One region of the Limisphaera ngatamarikiensis genome, then DNA from elsewhere that is predicted to be linked to it. Evidence: riboswitches for the same ligand, from Rfam matches in the RefSeq annotation. Region 1 holds a riboswitch; the other holds the start of a gene.
What was found. Region 1 has a riboswitch for cobalamin ahead of G4L39_RS11575 (ribonucleoside-diphosphate reductase subunit alpha). Riboswitches for the same ligand answer to the same signal wherever they lie in the genome.
Positions count from the first base shown of each region.

Region 2: another riboswitch for cobalamin. It lies ahead of G4L39_RS06700 (PEP-CTERM sorting domain-containing protein); the one in region 1 lies ahead of G4L39_RS11575 (ribonucleoside-diphosphate reductase subunit alpha).

Region 1 is NZ_JAAKYA010000079.1:189-3,598, forward strand. Features, by position in the region: cobalamin riboswitch at 860-1,046, shown strand; gene G4L39_RS11575 (ribonucleoside-diphosphate reductase subunit alpha) at 1,354-3,410, shown strand, end outside.
Region 2 is NZ_JAAKYA010000043.1:70,221-73,630, forward strand. Features, by position in the region: gene G4L39_RS06695 (rhodanese-like domain-containing protein) at 374-829, shown strand; cobalamin riboswitch at 1,400-1,568, shown strand; gene G4L39_RS06700 (PEP-CTERM sorting domain-containing protein) at 1,844-2,521, shown strand; gene G4L39_RS06705 (hypothetical protein) at 2,518-3,410, shown strand, end outside.

The DNA.
Region 1 (3,410 bases):
CCCTCGAAACCTCCGACCTCAGCATTGCACTGTAGCCTCCTCCACATCCCTTCCCGGGTTTTGCCGACCGGGGGATCTGCCTACGCGACCAGGTCGATGGGGGAACCCCACAGCTCATGGAACAACCTCAGTGCTGAAACCTTGATCCGGCCCCGGCGGTAAAGATTGTCCCGGTCGCCCCCAACTCCTCCGCACTTGCGCACCGCCAAAACCACTGTCCGGGGTCGGTCTGCGCGCCTCATTCCGGGGTAAGTACCCTGGCGGTCATGGCTGCCTTCGCGGGTTTCCGCGCCCTGCCGCTTCCAGGGTTACCCTCGCCGGGGTGCGGGCACCGAAGCCGCACCGCGGTTTGTTGCTCGTAAAACCGCCCCGACGTGCCCGGCCTCTTCAAAGATCGATGGGCAGGGGATCGGGAAGCGGGCCTGTAACCTCGCAGCCCGGGAAACCCGAACCCAACCACGGGAGTGTGGCTGATTGCCAAACGAGGAACGGCGATCGGTGAACTGCGCGCTGCCGGGATCTTGAAGAAATCCCGGTCGGCGAGAAGCCGGGCCACTTTTGGGCACCCGGGACCGCCCCTTGTAATTTCGTTCATGCGACAATCTTTCTGTCCCACCTTCGACCTGCGCGCCTGGTTGGCTGTCCGATGCCCGGCCGGACCAACTTTTCACCCCGCTACAGATCGGCAGGGTCATTTGGCGAGTCACATTCGCCCACTTGCTGGTACGGCCCTTCAGGGGTGCCGGGCCCTGCTAGCGCGTGGTTTTGAACACTCAAAGTCCGGGTGTAACCCAGGGTGTTGACATTTGGAAAAACGTCTCCAGATTGGCGGCGGTTCTTTGAACGTTCCGGAGTGGTCCGGAACACGCCGTGAACAAGTGCCCCGCACGAGCGGGGAGAATAGGGAAGCGGGTGAGAATCCCGCGCGGTTGCGCCGCTGTAACGAGCGACGAAACGCCTCAAAGGCCACTGTCCGTAAGGATGGGAAGGCCGGCGGAGTAGGATGACCTCGGAGCCAGAAGACCTGCTTGTTCACGCTCATCGGGCCCGGTTGGGTGACCGGGCCGCTGTCGCGCCAAACGACAGGGTGAGGAAGCCAACCAGCGCGGTTTTGGCGGCCGCGCATTCGAATCACCACCTGCCATGCTCATGCTCAACGGTGGCCGGCACCGATCGGCCCCGCGAGGTCCCTTTGACGGGACTCAAACCGTTGCCTCCGGACCGGAGGCCCTTGCAGCTGATTTGCCAACAGGAGACGCAGCAGCCGTTCTCGCCCGGCAACCGGATGCTCCGCACGCATCACCGGACCAGGGCGGGGGCACCACCAACTTCCCGGCGACCCCGGCCGGGCCTCTGCCCACCATTATCAAGCGGGACGGCCGACGCGTGTCGTTCGACGCCGAGCGCATCCGGCGCGCCCTCGAAAAAGCCTTCCGCGCCACGCTCAAACTACCTGCCGACGCGCCCCTTTCGGCCGAACTGGCCGAAGAGATCGAAGCGCTCACCGGCGCCGTGGTGCGCTGGTGCCGGGACCGCGCCGAGGTGTCTGTCGAAGAAATCCAGGACGAGGTGGAGCGCACGCTCATGCGGGCCGGACGCTACGCCGTCGCCCGCCGCTACATCCTCTACCGCGAGGCCCGCGCCGAGGCGCGCCGCCGCCAGCAACTCACCTACCGCCGCGCCGACGGCACCGAAGCACCGTTTCCGCACGAAGCGCTGCGCGTGCGCATCGAAGCGGCCTGCGACGGTCTGGACGACGTCGATCCCGGGCTGGTCCGAGAAGAGCTGCTGCGCACGGTCTATCCGGGCATTCCGGAAGACGAACTGGACAAAGCGCTGATTCTGGCGGCCCGCACGCACATCGAACGCGAGCCCAACTACACGTACGTGGCCGCCCGGCTGCTGCTGGACGCGCTCTACCGCGAGGTCTTCGGACGCCCGGTGCCGCCCGCTGAGCAGGCCGAAGCCTGTCGCGCCGGCTTCCGGGCGTACCTGGAGCACGGCGTCCGCCTGGGCCGCCTCGACGAGCGCCTGCTCCAGACGTTCGACCTCGACCGCCTGGCCGCGGCGCTCCGCTCCGAACGCGACCGTCAGTTCACCTTCCTCGGGTTGCAGACGCTCTACGACCGCTACCTGCTGCACGAGCCCGAAGGCCGCCGCTTCGAGCTGCCCCAGTATCTCTGGATGCGCGTGGCCATGGGGCTGGCGCTCGCCGAAGACGATCCCACCGCCCGCGCCATCCAGTTCTACGAGCTGCTTTCGAGCTTCCGCTTCATGAACTCCACGCCCACGCTCTTTAACGCGGGCACGCCCCATCCCCAGCTTTCGTCCTGCTACCTGACCACGGTGCAGGACGACCTGGGCGCGATCTTCAAGGCGATCCGCGACAACGCGCTGCTTTCGAAGTGGGCCGGGGGGCTGGGCAACGACTGGACGCCCGTCCGCGCTCTGGGCGCCCACATCCGGGGCACCAACGGCCGCAGCCAGGGCGTCATCCCCTTCCTGAAGATCGTCAACGACACGGCCGTGGCCGTCAACCAGGGCGGCAAACGCAAAGGCGCCGTGTGCGCCTATCTGGAAGTGTGGCATCTGGACATCGAGGAGTTTCTGGAGCTGCGCCGCAACACGGGCGACGAGCGCCGCCGCACGCACGACATGAACACCGCCTGCTGGATTCCGGATCTGTTCATGCAGCGCGTGCGGGAACGCCGGCACTGGACGCTCTTTTCGCCCGACGAGGTGCCCGATCTGCACGACCTCTACGGCCGCGCCTTCCGCGAGCGCTATGAGCACTACGAGCGCGAGGCCGAAGCCGGCCGCATCCGCAACTGGCGCCGCGTCGAGGCCGTCGATCTCTGGCGCAAAATGCTCTCGATGCTGTTCGAGACCGGCCATCCCTGGCTCACCTTCAAGGACCCCTGCAACATCCGCTCGCCCCAGGACCATGTGGGCGTCGTCCACTCGTCGAACCTCTGCACCGAAATCACGCTGAACACCTCGCCCGAAGAGGTGGCCGTTTGCAACCTGGGTTCGGTCAACCTGGTGGCGCACGTGGACGAGCGGGGCGAGCTGGATCGGGACAGGCTGCGCGACACGATCCGCACGGCCGTGCGCATGCTCGACAACGTGATCGATCTCAACTTCTACCCGATCCCGGAAGCCCGCACCGCGAACCTGCGCCACCGGCCGATCGGCCTGGGCCTGATGGGCTTTCAGGACGTGCTCTACCGCCGGGGACTCTCCTATGCCAGCGAGGCCGCCGTGGAGCTGGCCGACGAGCTCATGGAATTCATCGCTTACTGCGCCTACGAGGCCTCGTCGGACCTGGCAGCCGAGCGCGGTGCCTATCCCACGTTCAAGGGCTCCAAGTGGGATCGTGGCCTGCTGCCGCTCGACACGCTCGACCTGCT
Region 2 (3,410 bases), on a different contig from region 1:
CTCACGCGTCGGGAGGGCTACCCCCGCTCGAGGAGTGATACGGGGCTGTTGCCTCCGGTTTCCCGGTCCCGGCACGGCGATGACTTCCGCAGACAACCTCGGCACCGGTTCCTCACCGCCGGGCCGCGTTCAAGCTCCCACCAAAGCCCGGGGCCCGGAACCACCCGTATGACCCTGCAGGATTCGTGACGATCCCCTGGCGCATTGGGGCAAAGTTTCAGGGGGAACGGCGGAACCGATGTGGATCGGAGCCGGGGCCGCGGGGCCGGTTGTAACCTCCGGCCCCGGCCCCGGCTCCATTTGCGGAGAGACGTAACCGCGCCCGGTTGTCGAGGTGGCGGTTCCGTGCAAATTTGCTGATGTGAAAGGGCGTATGAATGATGCTTCGGTGGGGTCATGGTTGGGGGTGATCCTGGCCATCGTGGTGGCTGTGATCTGGTTGCGGCGATCCGCTGTGGCAGCGGGGCTGACCCCGGAGCAGGTCCGGGCGCATCTGAAGGCCGGTGCGCAGGTGGTGGACGTGCGCACCCCGGAGGAATATCGTCAGGGGCATGTCTCCGGAGCGACCAATGTGCCGTTGGACCAGATTCGGGCCCGCGCACCGCAGGTGTTTCCCGACAAGCAGCGGCCCTTGTTGCTGTATTGTCGCAGCGGTCGGCGAAGCAGCCTGGCGGAACAGGAACTGAAACAGATCGGTTACACGAATGTCTGGAGCCTGGGCGGCCTGGATCGTGCCCGCAGTTTGGTCGAATCGGCCAGAACTGACACCTCCGACACCGAACGGCCCTCGCGGCCGGCTGCCGGCGAATCCACGTCTCGGCCCCGCTGAACCCGAACAGGCGGCATCCGGTCTGCTTTGTGACCTCGCTGATCTTGCCGGGGGGGGCGGTCCCATCGGGTGGCGGTCCAAAGCCGTTCCCAAATCCAGCCGGCGCGAAAAGCCCATCGGAATTCGCAACCCCAACGCGACTGTTGTGCCCGACCCGTATGGTGCACGCTCCGCCCTGCCCGTTGATGCACTCCAGAGGCACAGAGGCAGATGCACGGAGGAAAGTGGGCCGCCAGAGACCGGGCGGACCCGGGAGTGGGAGGTGACTCAACGATCAAGCAAGTGGGCCGAGGGTGTCTTGTCCTCTGACTTCTTCCCATTTGCCGCGGTGACACCCGGGCTTCAGCCGATGTGACCTCGGTTATGATGCCGAGGCTCGGGCCGCAGACTTTCCCCGGGTGATGCCGGCGGGGTTGGTGGGGGTGGTTTGTGTGGAGTAGCAGGTGGCAGCAGTGCGGTTTGCAGGGGCGGTTTGCGGCGTTGGTGTGATGCTTGACAGTCGGGCGGGGGCGTTCTAGGAATGGCGGCGCTCTTTGAGAGAGGAGTGGCCGGTCCGAGGGACCGGCTGAACAAGGACCTTCACAAGCCAATGTGACGGGAACCCCGTGCGAATCGGGGACGGTTGCGCCACTGTAACGGGTGACGAGCTCCCAGAGGCCACTGCGCCGCAAGGCGTGGGAAGGCGGGAGTAAGGTTTGGAGCCCGGAGTCAGGAGACCGATTGGCTTGTGCTCGTCAGGGCGTCGCCCCGGAGGCGATGCCCACTTCTCCGCAAAAGAGAAGGATGAGGCCAGTCCGAAACCGGCACGCCGTGGGTGCGGATTGTGTCGGGGAAACCGGATTTTTGCGAAAACGCCTTCCTTCGTGTTTTGCCGGAGGAAGGCGTTTTTGTTTCGGCAACCCGGAGCCGAAACCGGTTGGCGCCTGATCCGGCCTGGTCTCGTCCCGGGACAAATCAAGAACCGCGTGTCCGGGGCGCGGGTCATCCTGGGCAGGAGAGGAGGATCGGTACGTCATGAAACGGAGTGTGCTGGGTTGGATGGGCCTTGGTTTGGTGGTGGCCCTTGGGTCGGGTCGTGCGCCGGCTGCCACGTTTGCGGACATTGAGTTCTGGGTTGGCAGTGGCACCAACCAGGCCGCGTTGGTGATTGATTGGGCGGACGGTTTGGGGCCCGAGTCGCTGGTCTGGGGCTATCAATGGGACGGCGACGCCACCGGGTTGGACATGTTGTTGGCGGTGGTGCGGGCGGACTCGCGCCTGTTTGCGCACCTGGGTCAATACGGTTGGGGCACGGCGGTGTATGGGTTGGGGTATGATCGCAATGGCAACGGGGTGTTTGGGGTGTCACCCGACCCGGGGTTTGATGCGCAGGGTGTGGCACTGTCGCTGAGTCCCAATGATGCCCGGGCTGCCACCGATGCGGGCGACCATTGGCGTGAGGGATGGAACACGGGTTACTGGGCCTATTACCTGTCGTCGGATGGCGGGACCACGTGGACCTCGTCGTCGGTGGGGGTGGCAAGCCGGGCGTTGGTTTCCGGGGCATGGGACGGTTGGCGTTTTGCGCCCGGATTTAGTGCGCAGCCTCCGGGGGTGCCGGTACCGGCGCCGGTGCCCGAGCCGGGTACGGTGGCTTTGGTATTGATGGGATTGGCGGGGTGGATTGGTCTGCGGGGCCGAACCCGGTCATGAAACGTGCCTGGTCTCATGCGCTGGCGTGGACGTTTGTTGGGGCGGTCGGCACGACGGCTTCGGCTCTTTCACTGGACGAGCTGGCATGCTGGGCGGGCGCGGGCACGAACCGGGCCGGACTGGTGATCGTATGGCCCGTGCCCGCCGATCCGGTTGTTTGCGGAGATCACCGGGTCGGTTGGCGGGCGCGTGCGTGGGGTTACCGATGGAACGGACGCGCCACCGTGTGGGACATGGTCCGGAGCGTATTGGCTGCGGACCCGCGGTTGTTCGGCGTCGTGTCGGCCGGCGAGACGAACGGCACCGCGTTGTTCGGGCTGGGCTTCGACGCCAACGGGAACGAACGCTTTGGCTTGCGCGGCGCGGGCAGGGTCTGGTTGCCCGAGGCGTTTGGGGGAGGATTGCTGATGTTGGCGCCCGGGGAGCGGACGAATCTGACGTCGCTGGAGCCGGGCGACTGGTTTGCCGACGCAGGCGGTGGCCGCGGTTGGCAGGCGTGGCGTGAGCCGGGGGAAACCGGCGGATGGCTTGCAGCCCCTGCGTCCTCGGATTGGGTGCATGTGGACGCTGCCTGGGCCGCGGCGGAACTGCAAGACGGTGCGTGGCTGGCCCTAACACAGGGGGATTTTGCAGAAGCGCGGCCGCCGAATGACATCCGCGCAGCCGGGCCGCCGGAGCGCCCGTTTGCGACCGCAGTGGTGCAGGTGAAGGGTACCTTGGGCACGCCGCCTTACGACGATCCTGCAGCGCTGTTGGGGAGTCCGTCGCGATGGTTTTATGATCCCTGGGCGGCCGGGTCCGGCCGGGCGGCCATGCGCCGGTCCAGTTTGTGGGAGGCGCCGTTTTACAAATCGTCCGAGACGGGATCCAATGTGCTGGTCACGCTCGG